3 regions of the Phyllobacterium sp. SL163 genome follow, and region 1 is predicted to be linked to each of the others. Evidence: predicted binding sites of a transcription regulator. Region 1 holds the regulator's gene; each other region holds the start of a gene.
What was found. Region 1 encodes LexA, which represses DNA repair genes until DNA is damaged. Its sites were predicted from a motif close to TGTTCNNNNTGTGTTCNG; they were not measured.
Positions count from the first base shown of each region.

Region 2: the regulator LexA is predicted to act here: its motif matches at 1,974-1,991, upstream of ACP7B1_RS04860 (DNA recombination protein RmuC).
Region 3: the regulator LexA is predicted to act here: its motif matches at 2,352-2,369, upstream of ACP7B1_RS02290 (helicase-related protein).

Region 1 covers NZ_JAFCVE010000003.1:168,129-172,370, reverse strand. Annotated here, with positions in the region: gene ACP7B1_RS07580 (substrate-binding domain-containing protein) at 1-702, shown strand, start outside; gene ACP7B1_RS07575 (GNAT family N-acetyltransferase) at 707-1,549, opposite strand; gene lexA (transcriptional repressor LexA) at 1,738-2,457, shown strand; gene ACP7B1_RS07565 (ComEC/Rec2 family competence protein) at 2,451-4,242, opposite strand, start outside.
Region 2 covers NZ_JAFCVE010000002.1:262,421-266,662, forward strand. Annotated here, with positions in the region: gene ACP7B1_RS04845 (N-acetyltransferase) at 1-445, opposite strand, end outside; gene fmt (methionyl-tRNA formyltransferase) at 442-1,371, opposite strand; gene def (peptide deformylase) at 1,381-1,911, opposite strand; gene ACP7B1_RS04860 (DNA recombination protein RmuC) at 2,026-3,261, shown strand; gene ACP7B1_RS04865 (cation diffusion facilitator family transporter) at 3,258-4,217, opposite strand.
Region 3 covers NZ_JAFCVE010000001.1:460,814-465,055, forward strand. Annotated here, with positions in the region: gene ACP7B1_RS02280 (acetyl-CoA C-acetyltransferase) at 1-988, shown strand, start outside; gene phbB (acetoacetyl-CoA reductase) at 1,119-1,844, shown strand; gene ACP7B1_RS02290 (helicase-related protein) at 2,526-4,242, shown strand, end outside.

The DNA.
Region 1 (4,242 bases):
CGGCGGCTGATTTCCAGCAAGCGCGTGGACGGCATCATCGTCACCGGCCCCACCCTGATGGACGAGCGGGTTGCCATGCTGACGGAAGCGAAATTTCCCTTTGTGCTGCACGGGCGAACCAATATCGCCGCCCCGCATGCCTGGCTCGATATCGACAATGCCGGCGCCTTCCGGCAGGCGGCATCGCACCTGATCGATCTCGGCCACCGGCATATCGCGATGATCGACGGGCTGAAGGGCCACACCTTTTCCGAACACCGCGAAATGGGTTATCGCGAAGCATTGCTGGAGCGCGGCATTGCCGTCGATCCGCGCTTCATCGTGCATGAGCGTTTTTCCGACGAAACCGGTTTTCATGAGGCGCAGCGGCTTTTGTCCTATACGCCGCATCCGACCGCCATTCTCGCCGGCTCGATGATGACGGCGCTCGGCATTTTCCGCGCCATCCGTTCAAAAGGCTACGAACTCGGCAAGGAAGTTTCGGTGATCGCCCATGACGACGTGTTCCCCTATCTCAATGCCAGCAACATGGTCCCCGCCATGACCACCACCCGGTCGTCGATCCGCTCCGCCGGGTCGCGTATCGCCGAACTGCTGGTGCGCGTCCTTGACGGCGAGCCGGTCGAGAACATCCACGAGATATGGCCGGTCGAACTCATCCTGCGCCAATCGAGCGGTCCGCCCGTCGCCCCGCGCCGGTGAGTGCCTAGCCCAATTCGAAGGTTGTGATGCCAAAAATCCGGTCGAGCGGCAATTCGGGCGCCGGTCCGCGATACATGCGTGCGGTTTCGAACACCGGCGCCAGACCGTACCGGTCGCACAGGCGCCGCGCGGCCCCATTGGTCCCGGGAATATCCAGAAAGACCTGTGCATCCCCGGCCTTTGCTGCGAGCGATTGAAACAGCCGGTCGGCGATCTCTTCGGTTTCGGCAAACAAGGGACCGATTTTGCAACCCTCGCGGCATGCGCGCACGACGCCATACCCCGCGATTTTTCCGTCGGCAATGCAGGCCAGGCCGTGGCGCGAGCCGGACGGGCCGAGCCAGGCACGGATAAACGATTCCCGTGGTTCGGGATTGAATTGACGGTCATAGGCGGCGACGGCGCCGATCCATTGCGCATCGATGGCGACGATATCGTCGCTGACGGGTGCCCTGCAGCCGGGGGCGCCGCCATAGCGGTAATTCGCATGGGCATAGACAAACCCCGACTTCCGATAGTTTTCCTGCTGGGCAACGACACCATCAAGGCCGATGGTCTGTCCGGCAAATCCGCTCAGCACATCCTGCCAGAGCGACCAGCCGAAACCCAGCCCGCGCGATTGCGGACGCACCATGTAGAAGCCGAGAAAGCCGTAGTCTCTCGCATAGCGGACCAGCGAGACCGCTGCCGTCAGTTCATCATTGACCTCAAGCACGTGATAGCCTTTGGGGTCCGCGGCCCAGAATGCGTCCGCATCGTCCAAACCGGGGTTCCAGCCCTCGGCAGCTGCCCAGTCGATGATGGTGTCAAGGTCCTGGCGCTCGGCGATTCGGATGAAAGCTGTCATGATATTGTGATATCCAGTTGGAAACCGACGGAACAGTACCCTGAACGGGTGCATTTCTGCCCCCACATGCTTCGTAACCAAGCTTCCAGCATTGCCGCAACGGAATATTAAGCACTTGTAGAACAATGCTGGAACAGATAGTGTTTGTTCTGGTTTTGTTTTTCCGATTCCCTGCTAAAGGATCGCCGATGCTCACGCGTAAACAACATGAACTTCTTCTCTTCATTCATGAGCGTCTGAAGGAGACGGGCATTCCGCCATCCTTCGACGAAATGAAGGATGCGCTGGATCTGGCCTCCAAATCCGGCATTCACCGGCTGATCACTGCGCTGGAAGAGCGCGGCTTCATTCGCCGGCTTGCGAACAGGGCACGTGCGCTGGAAGTCCTGCGCCTGCCGGACTCCATCGCACCCGGCCTCAACAGCCAGAGAAAGTTCGAGCCGAGTGTCATCGAGGGCAGTCTCGGACGTAATGTTGCGCCGCCCAAACCGCAGCCGCGCGCCTCCAACGACATGGATATGCCTGCCAATGTCAGCATTCCGGTCATGGGCCGGATTGCCGCCGGTGTGCCGATTTCCGCGATCCAGAACCAGACCCACATGCTGAGCCTTCCGCCTGATATGATCGGCAGCGGTGAACATTATGCGCTTGAGGTCAAGGGCGACTCGATGATCGAAGCGGGCATTTTTGATGGCGATACCGTCGTCATCAAGCGCGGCGACACCGCAAGCCCAGGCGAAATCATCGTTGCGCTGGTCGATGATGAGGAAGCCACGCTCAAGCGGTTCCGCCGCAAGGGTGCCTCGATTGCCCTGGAAGCCGCCAACCCTGCCTATGAAACGCGGATTTTCGGACCGGACCGCGTGCGGGTGCAGGGCAAGCTCGTCGGCCTGATCCGCCGTTACTGATCGGCCGCCGCGTCCCGTTCGGCATTGTCCGGGATGCCTTCGATCGCGTGGGCCTTGCGTGAACGCTCCGGCCGGTTGCGCGCCGCATTGGAATGGATGCGGTACGTGTTCCAGGGTCGGTCGGGCGGACCGATCGCCCAGGTCAGGCGGGCCGACTGCCCCCTTTGCTCCATCGCTTCTACGGCTTTCGATAGATCCGTCACGTCACCCTGCCCTTGCCCGCCGGAACCGAACCGGATTTCCGCAGCACCGTTCAGGGCGAGATCGCGGCGCGTGATCACCATCGGGCCGGGAACGGGGCAACCGGTGTTCACACCGGCAAAGCCCAGCACGACGATGTTTCCCTCGCTGCAGGCGGGGTTCCTTTGCGCGGGATCATCCGTATAGGCGATGATGAGACCGCCCGGTTCGCGCGCCAGGCAGAGCTTTCCGGCGCATTCGAAGGCACCCTCCGCTGCCTCTTTGCCGATCCGCGCCGGTTTGACGATCTGTTCCAGCCCAAAACCCTGCCGCCAGTTGTTTAACGTGAAGGCGCCGCCCTGCGGGCGATTGATCATCAATGCCGCGCCATTGCGCACACCGGCCAGCCGGCCATCCTCCGACAGGACGATATCCGGCGGCGCTGTGCGTGCCATGATCAGGATGGCCGCAGCAAACAGCGGCAGGCTGCACAGACGCAACCACGACGTCGTGAGAAGCAGGATCACAAGTGCCACGCTCATCAGGATAAGGCTCGGCTGCGGCATCGGACCGAGATTACCCGAGGGCGAGAGTGCGGCAACGTGATGGGCGATGAACACCACCAGCTTGATGCCGCGTTCCATGACGGCGAACGGCAGGAAATCCAGATCGAACGGCATCAGCAACAGCGCCAATACGGCGAAGGGCATGACCAGCACCGAGACCACGGGCAAGGCAAAGGCGTTGCCGATCAGCCCGAGCGGTGCGGTATTGTTGAAATGATAGGCGGCAAAGATCGCACTGGCCGAACCGGCGACCAGGGATGTCAGCGCGACATCACTGATATGATCGCCGATCTTACCGGGCAGCCGCAACAACAGGTTGTTGCCGGAGGCACGCCGCGCGGTCCGGCCGGCCCTGCGCGGCGACCACCAGCCGTAGAATGCGATCAGTGCGGCGGTGGCCGAGTACGACATCTGGAAGCTTGGTCCCATCACCTCGTGCGGCGCGATGGCAATGGTTACCAAGGCGGCCAGGGCAACATTGCGCAATGACAAGGCAGCCCGGTCCACGGTCATGGCGACAAGCATGACTGCCAGCATGACAAAGCTGCGCTGGGCCGCCACGTCGATCCCCGAGAGCAGCAGATAGAATGCCGATGCCAGCAGCGCTGCGCATGCCGAAAATTTCTTGATGGGATAGCGCGCGGCAAAGTCCGGAAAGAAGGCCATGCATGCACGCAGCGAGCCGATGACGATCCCGGCCACGAGCGCCATGTGCAATCCAGAAATGGAGAGGATATGCGACAGGCCGCTCAGCCGCATGGCGTTGTTGGTGGCCTCGCTGATGCCATCGCGCTGGCCGGTGATCAGCGATGCGGCGATGGCACCGGCTTCTCCAGGTATATGACTGAGGATACGATCAGTGAGTGCCTGGCGCATCGCAGCGACGGCAAACAGCGTTCTGGTTGTCAAATCAGCCGGTTCCGGCAGAGAGGCTGCTTCGGGCCTGCCAAGAAAGAAGCCGCTGCCGCCGATGCCCCTGTAGTAATTGTGGAAGGCAAAGTCGTAATTGCCTGATCGCACGGGACCGGATGGCGGGCGC
Region 2 (4,242 bases), on a different contig from region 1:
CAGCGAAAGCCAGCGCCTGGAGATACTCGCCCTGATATTGGCTGGCAAAACCCGATGCCCGTGCATTCGTATAGCCGAAGCGGCCGTAATAGCCGGGATCGCCGAGGACAATGGAAAGGGTTTCGCCCATGAGCACCAATTCCTGATGCGCGGCCTTGATCAGTGCCGATCCGACGCCTTTGCCCTGGTGACCGGAGACGACACTGACCGGCGCCAGTGCAACCGCGTCAAAGCTGGTTCCATTCTCAACGCGCAGCCTTGAAAACAGGATGTGGCCCGCCAGGGCACCAACGAATTCCGCAACCAGTTCGAGCACGATATCGCCGTTGCCACTGAGTTGCTCGACCAGCCTTGCCTCATCCGGTCCCGCAAAAGCGTCTTCGACGATAGCTGAGATCAACGCGCGGTCCGCGGGCTGTACGCGACGAATGGTGATGCTGCTCATGGCAGCTTTGCCCCTTGCGCAATCTTGGCGCCGCGCTGGAATTCCTGCCCGTCCATCGCCTTCCCGCCCGCGCGCTGCAGCGCGCGCAAACGCACTGCACCTTCTCCGCAGGCAATGCGCAGATCGTCATCAAGCACCGTGCCCGGCACGCCGGCACCGGTTGCAAGCAGCGAGCGCAGCAACTTGACACGTTCAAGGCCGTCACCGATCTCCATCTCGCACCAGGCGCCCGGAAACGGTGCCAGACCGCGAATACGGTTATGGATGTCAATGGCCGGCAGGGTCCAGTCGATGCGGGTTTCAACCTTGGTGATCTTCGACGCGTAGGTGACACCGTCTTCCGATTGCGGCGTCAGGGTGAGGCTGTCCCGTTCCAGCGCGGCCATAGCGCGCACCATCAGGTCGGCGCCGATCATGCTGAGCTGGTCATGCAGTTCGCCCGCGGTCGTGTCGGGCGTGATCTTGACCTTTTCGGCCATGGCGACCGGGCCGGTATCCAGCCCCTCATCCATTTTCATGATCATCATGCCGGTTTCGCTGTCGCCCGCCATGATGGCCCGCTGGATCGGTGCGGCGCCGCGCCAGCGCGGAAGAAGCGAGGCATGGCCGTTGTAGCAGCCAAGGCGCGTGCCTTCGAGAATAGCGGTGGGCAGGATCAGGCCATAGGCCACCACGATGGCAACATCCGCATTGAGATCACGGAACGCCTGCTGTTCCTCGGGGCTGCGAAGGCTTTTGGGCGTGCGCACTTCAATGCCGAATTCTTCGGCATTGCGATGAACGGGCGAGGGGGTCAGTTCCAGCCCGCGCCGGCCTGCCGGACGCGGCGGCTGACTGTAGACGGCGACGATCTCATGGCCCTGACCAATGAGCGCGTTGAGAACCGGCACGGAGAATTCCGGGGTTCCCATGAAGACGATACGCAGGCTCATGGCTTACACCGCCAGCCGGCTCGGAACGCGATCCTTGGCAAGCTTCTTGAACTTCTTTATCACCATTTCACGCTTGAGGCGCGAGATGTAATCGATGAACAGAACGCCATTAAGGTGGTCGATCTCGTGCTGAAGGCAGGTTGCCAGCAAACCGTCCGCCTCGATCTCATGCTTCTTGCCTTCAATGTCGAAATAGGCGACGCGCACTTTTGCCGGACGTTCCACTTCCGCATAATAATCCGGAATGGACAGGCAGCCTTCTTCATAGATGTTGCGTTCGGTGCTCGACGACAAAATCTCGGGGTTGATGAAAACCTGAGGTGCCTTCGGTTCGTCTTCCTTGGCAAGGTCGATCACCAGCATGCGCAGCGGTTCCGCCACCTGAATGGCGGCGAGGCCGATCCCCGGCGCGTCATACATGGTGTCGAGCATGTCGTTGGAGAATTTGCGCAAATCGGCGTCAAAGCGCTCCACGGGTTTGGAAACCTGGCGCAACAGCGGATCGGGAAGAATGACAAGCGGTTTGATAGACATGAGCATCACCTAATATCTCGGCTTTCAACCGTCAATCCCGGCATAAATGGCATTTGTGAAAATGTTCTCGTTTTGATCTCACATTTGCCATCCGAATCGGTTAGTCTGCTTCCCATGGAAACATCACATTCACTCGACCAGCCATTGTTTCAGCTTGGTGCCACCTCGATATCGGTCGGTACCGCGCTGGTAATGGCGGCTGTCATCGTTGCACTTGCCATTGTCCTGTGCGGGATCGCGCTCTGGCGTTCGGCACGGGTACGGCTGATCGCGGAATTCCAGGCGGAAGACCGTGCGCGTGATGCGGAAGTACGGATGGCCGAGATCCTGAAGAGCCAGTCGGAGATGCAGGGCCGCATGCAGACCATGGCGGAACTTTTCGGTTCGCGCCAGGCGGAGCTCAACCAGTCGATCCGCGAGCGCCTCGACGGCATGACCAGCCGCATCGGCCAGACCATGACGGAACAGACGCAGTCGACCCATGAAAACCTGGCCAAATTGCAGGAGCGGCTGGCGGTCATCGATACCGCGCAGAACAATATCCAGTCGCTGGCCGGACAGGTTGTACAGCTGCAGGCGATTCTCGCCAACAAACAGACGCGCGGCGCTTTCGGTCAAGCACGCATGGAAACCATCATTGCCGATGGCCTGCCGCAGGGAGCCTATGAGTTCCAAGCTACGCTTTCCAATGGAAGCCGGCCGGATTGTATCGTCCGCATGCCGAATGGCGCGCCCAATCTGGTCATCGACGCCAAATTTCCGCTGGAAGCATGGAACGCCATCCGCGAGTCCGAGACACCGGATACGAAGAAACTGGCGCTTGCCCAGTTCCGCCGGGATATCGAGATCCATATTCGCGATGTTTCAGAGAAATACCTGATCAATGGCGAAACCCAGGATACGGCATTTCTCTTTGTCCCATCGGAATCCATCTTTGCCGAAATTCACGAGAATTTCGAAGGCATTGTGCAAAAAGCCCATCGTTCGCGCATCGTCATCGTTTCGCCATCGCTGCTGATGTTGTCCATTCAGGTCATTCAGGCGGTGCTCAAGGATGTTCGCATGCGCGAGCAGGCCCATCTCATTCAGGGTGAAGTGATCCGCCTGATGGAAGATGTCGGGCGTCTGGACGACCGGGTCCGGCGGCTGCAGACGCATTTCGGTCAGGCGAGCAAGGATATTGACGATATTCTCGTCTCGTCCAGCAAGGTGACGAAGCGCGGCCAGAAGATCGAGGCGCTGGAGTTTGTCGATCCGGCGGCCGGCGAACCCGCGAAGGGGCCGGATGCCAACAGGTCGGCAGCATCGGCGACGGGCCAGTTGCGCCTGCGCGTGGTGGATGAAGATTAGCCCTCAACGATTTTTTGCCGCCGCGTCTTCCAGCTACTTGCAGTCTGCGGTTTGACGAAGACGGACACGATGTCCGGGTTGGCCTGACGGATTGCTGTTTCGATACGCTCGACGCAGGCTTCGATCTCGGGTGCGGTAAGATGATCCTCAAATTCAATGCTGAGCCCGGCAACGATCTGCTTGGGTCCCATATGGACGGTCAGTACGCCGTTTGCCTGCTGAATGGCCGGATCCTTGCCGGCAATGTCAAGAATCTGCTGTTCCGCCTCGGGAAGTGCCGACTCGCCGATCAGCAGGCCCTTGCTTTCCCGGGCGAGGAAAATTGCAGTTGCACCGAGGATCATGGCAATGCCGATGGAGGCAACCCCGTCGAGTTCAGGCATGTCGAAGAATTGCGCCGCTGAAATGCCGGCAAACGCTACGATGAGTCCCAGCAGCGCAGCCGTATCCTCAAACAGGACGGTAAAGACGCTCGGGTCCTTGCTCTGTTGCACGGCTTCGAGATAGCCAAGCTTGCCCTTCATGGTTCGGAATTCTTTCAGCGCGACTGTCCATGAGATGCCCTCGAACAACAGCGCAAAGCCAAGCACCACATAATTGACAGTGGGATTGGCGACGGGCTCCGGCTCGAGAATGTGGGTGAGGCCTTCATAGAACGAGACGCCGGCACCCACGGCAAACACCAGCAGGGCAACAATGAAACTCCAGAAGTAAAGCTCGCGTCCATGCCCGAGCGGATGCGCCTTGTCGGCTGGCTTGGCAGCCCGCCGCAGACCGTAGAGAAGCAGGCCGCCATTTCCCGTATCCACCAGCGAATGAACGCCTTCCGACAGCATGGCGGAACTGCCGGTGAAGAAGGCGGCAATGAACTTGGTTGCCGCGATCAGAAGATTGCCGAGGATGGCGGCATAGATAACCTTCTTCGATCCCGCATGACTGCCAGATTGTGATGCCATAGAAGCCCCCTTTTCCCACGTCTCA
Region 3 (4,242 bases), on a different contig from region 1:
GGCCCGCCAGGCGGCCATGGAGGCAGGCATTCCGCAGGAGGCGACAGCCTGGGGGCTCAACCAGCTTTGCGGCTCCGGTCTGCGCGCCGTGGCCCTCGGCATGCAGCAGATCGCAACCGGCGATGCCGATATCATCGTGGCGGGCGGACAGGAATCCATGTCGATGGCGCCGCATTGCGCGCATTTGCGCGGCGGCGTGAAGATGGGCGATTTCAAGATGATCGATACGATGATCAAGGATGGCCTGACCGACGCTTTCCATGGCTACCACATGGGCAATACCGCCGAGAACATCGCCCGCAAGTGGCAGTTCACCCGCGAAGACCAGGACAAGTTCGCCCTTGGCTCCCAGAACAAGGCGGAAGCCGCGCAGAAGGCGGGCAAGTTCAAGGATGAAATCGTGCCGTTCACGGTCAAGACCCGCAAGGGCGACGTGATCGTTGCGGATGACGAGTATATCCGTCACGGCGCGACACTCGACTCCCTAGCCAAGCTGAAGCCTGCTTTCGACAAGGAAGGCACCGTTACCGCAGGCAATGCCTCCGGCCTCAATGATGGTGCGGCTGCCGTGGTGCTCATGAGCGAGGACGAGGCCAAGCGCCGCAACGTCAAGCCGCTGGCCCGCATTGTTTCCTGGGCAACGGCCGGTGTCGACCCTGCCATCATGGGCACGGGTCCAATCCCTGCGTCACGCAAGGCGCTGGAGCGGGCCGGATGGAAGGTGGAGGACCTTGATCTGGTCGAAGCCAACGAAGCCTTCGCGGCGCAGGCGCTTTCCGTCAACAAGGATCTCGGGCTCAATCCCGATATCGTCAATGTCAATGGCGGTGCCATCGCCATCGGTCATCCCATCGGCGCTTCCGGTGCCCGGGTGCTCAACACACTGCTTTATGAATTGAAGCGCCGCAATGGCACAAAGGGCCTTGCCACGCTGTGCATTGGCGGCGGCATGGGCATTGCCCTGTGCGTTGAGCGCGTCAAGGACTGATCTGCAAGAATGAGCACGGGTTCGGCGTTTGTCGAACCCGTGTTCCGGCAGCACTAAATTTCCAGGCTGCTGCCACGTCTCTTTTTCAACAACACTAACTTTGATCCAACATGAATTAGGGAGGGGAAATATGACCAAAACGGCAATCGTTACGGGCGGAACACGTGGTATCGGCGCAGCCATATCCGTGGCCCTGAAAGCGGCAGGGTACAAGGTCGCGGCAAATTACGCCGGCAATGACGACGCGGCGAAGAAATTCACGGAAAAGACCGGTATTGCCACCTACAAGTGGGATGTTTCCAACTATGAAGAGTGCGCTGCCGGTATTGCCAGGATCGAGGCCGATCACGGCCCCGTCGCCGTGCTGGTCAACAATGCGGGCATTACCCGCGACGCCATGTTCCACAAGATGACCCCAGGTCAATGGGGCGAAGTGATCAACACCAATCTGACCGGCCTGTTCAACATGACCCATCCGGTATGGACGGGGATGCGTGACCGCAAATTCGGCCGCGTGATCAATATTTCTTCGATCAACGGACAAAAGGGCCAGGCCGGGCAAGCCAATTATTCCGCGGCCAAGGCCGGAGATATCGGCTTTACCAAGGCGCTGGCGCAGGAAGGCGCGCGCGCCGGCATTACGGTCAATGCCATCTGTCCCGGTTATATCGGCACGGAAATGGTGCGGGCCATCGACGAGAAGGTGCTCAACGAGCGCATCATTCCGCAAATCCCGGTCGGACGTCTGGGCGAACCGGAAGAAATCGCGCGCTGCGTGGTGTTCCTCGCCTCTGACGATGCCGGCTTCATCACCGGCTCGACGCTGACAGCCAATGGCGGGCAGTATTTCAGCTGATCGGAAGCAAATCAAAAGACGCCGCGGGCTGGAAACAGCCGGCGGCGTTTTCGTTTTGTGCGGCGGCGCTTCGGATATTCGCGGCCAAAGGTTAACGGCGTTTCCTGAATCTTGTCCTATTTCCTGCCCATGCGTTCGGGGATTGGTGCGACTCCCGCGCCTTCAGCACAAGATGTAGCCGTGAACAAAACAGGAAAGTGGACAAAGCGCTGATTCGTCGCTGATTCGTTCTTCCTTTGATCGGAGTGTTAATAAAACGGAGCGCCCGGGCCTTGGATTCCTTAACTAACTATAAGGAAATATTGCGATTTTCTTAACAGAGCAAAAAATCGTTGACGGCGGACCGCCCGCTTTTGCGCGGAAAAGCCAAAGGTTAACGGCGGTGGACCGATTCGTTGAAATCCTGTTCCCGCTGATTCAGCATCTTGTGCGACTCGCACCCGGGAAAGCTAGATGTGGCCGTGAACAAAGCAGGAATCTGATCCTATAGCTGATTCGTCGCTGATTCGTTCTGCTCGCGTTCTGTTTCTTAATGGAACACTCCGTGAATCGGTTCGCAATTGTTTATCTTGAGGTCGCCGCATACTTTCTGTCTGATGCCGATAATGCTATCGGATAGTGCATGCCCGGCATGCCTTGCTGGTTCTGGTGAGGCCGTCGTGCCGGTGTTGGATATTTTTGATGAACCTTATGCCTACTCCCGAACTTCCCTTGATCCTGAGCGGTCGTGACGTCACCGCCGTTCTGGGGCCGACGAACACGGGGAAGACTCACCTCGCTATTGAGCGGATGCTGGCGCACCAGACGGGCATGATCGGCCTGCCGCTGCGCCTGCTGGCGCGTGAAGTCTACAACCGTGTTGCCGAACGGGTAGGGCTTGCCAATGTCGCGCTGATCACCGGTGAGGAAAAGATCATGCCGCCCGGCGCGCGCTATGCGGTGTGTACCGTCGAGGCGATGCCGCGCCAGACGGATATGGATTTCGTTGCCATCGACGAGGTCCAGCTTGCCAACGATCTGGAGCGTGGCCACATCTTTACTGACCGCATCCTGCATCTGCGGGGCCGTCAGGAAACCTTGCTGCTTGGTGCGGCCACCATGCGCGGCATACTGGAAAAGCTGCTGCGCGGCATCTCCGTCGTCACGCGTCCGCGCCTGTCCAATCTGACCTATGCCGGCTCGAAAAAGATCACGCGCCTGCCGCCGCGCACCGCCATCGTGGCCTTTGCCGCGGATGAGGTTTATTCCATCGCCGAACTTATCCGCCGCCAGAATGGCGGTGCCGCCGTGGTCATGGGGGCCTTGAGCCCGCGCACCCGCAATGCCCAGGTGGATCTCTACCAGTCGGGCGATGTGGATTATCTGGTCGCCACCGATGCCATCGGCATGGGGCTCAACCTCGATGTCGATCACGTGGCTTTTGCGCAGGACCGCAAGTTTGACGGCTATCAGTTCCGCGATCTGTCGCCGGGCGAAATCGGCCAGATCGCCGGGCGCGCCGGGCGGCACCTGCGCGATGGCACGTTTGGCGTGACAGGTCAGGTCTCCGGTTTTTCAGAAGAACTGGTGCAGCGCGTGGAATCGCATGCCTTCGATTCCGTCAAGATTTTGCAATGGCGCACCGCCCGGTTTGATTTCTCCAGCCTTGATGCACTGAGACGGTCGATCGACACACCCGCACCGGTGGAGGGATTGACCCGGGCACTGCCTGCCGTGGATCAGCAGGCGCTTGAATATCTGTCGAAAGATCCGGATATCGCGCCGCTGGCCAACACGCCGGAACGGGTGGCCCTCCTGTGGGATGCCTGTGCGTTGCCGGACTACCGCAAAATTGCACCGGCGCAGCATGCGGATATTATTGCATCGATCTATACAGATCTCGTCGAACATGGTCATGTTAACGAAACATACATGGGCGAACAGGTGCACCGGGCTGATACGACCGACGGCGATATCGATGCTTTGTCGCGGCGGATTGCCCAGATCAGAACTTGGACTTTTGTGTCGCATCGGCCGGGATGGCTGGCAGATCAGGCACATTGGCAAGAAAAGACGCGTGAAATTGAGGACAGATTATCAGATGCACTGCATGAACGGTTGACGAAACGCTTCGTAGACCGCAGGACAAGCGTGCTTATGAGGCGCCTGAGAGAGAATACAATGCTAGAAGCCGAAATTAGCCCTGCCGGGGACGTTGTTGTCGAAGGGCACCATGTTGGACGTTTGGATGGATTCCGTTTCACCACGGACAGCCAGATCGATGGAACCGATGCAAAAGCCGTGAAGGCCGCTGCACAAAAAGCCTTGGCGACAGAGTTCGACAATCGCGCCGAGCGCTTTGCCGCTTCCGCGAACGGCGACTTTGCCCTGGGATCGGACGGGACGCTGCGCTGGATTG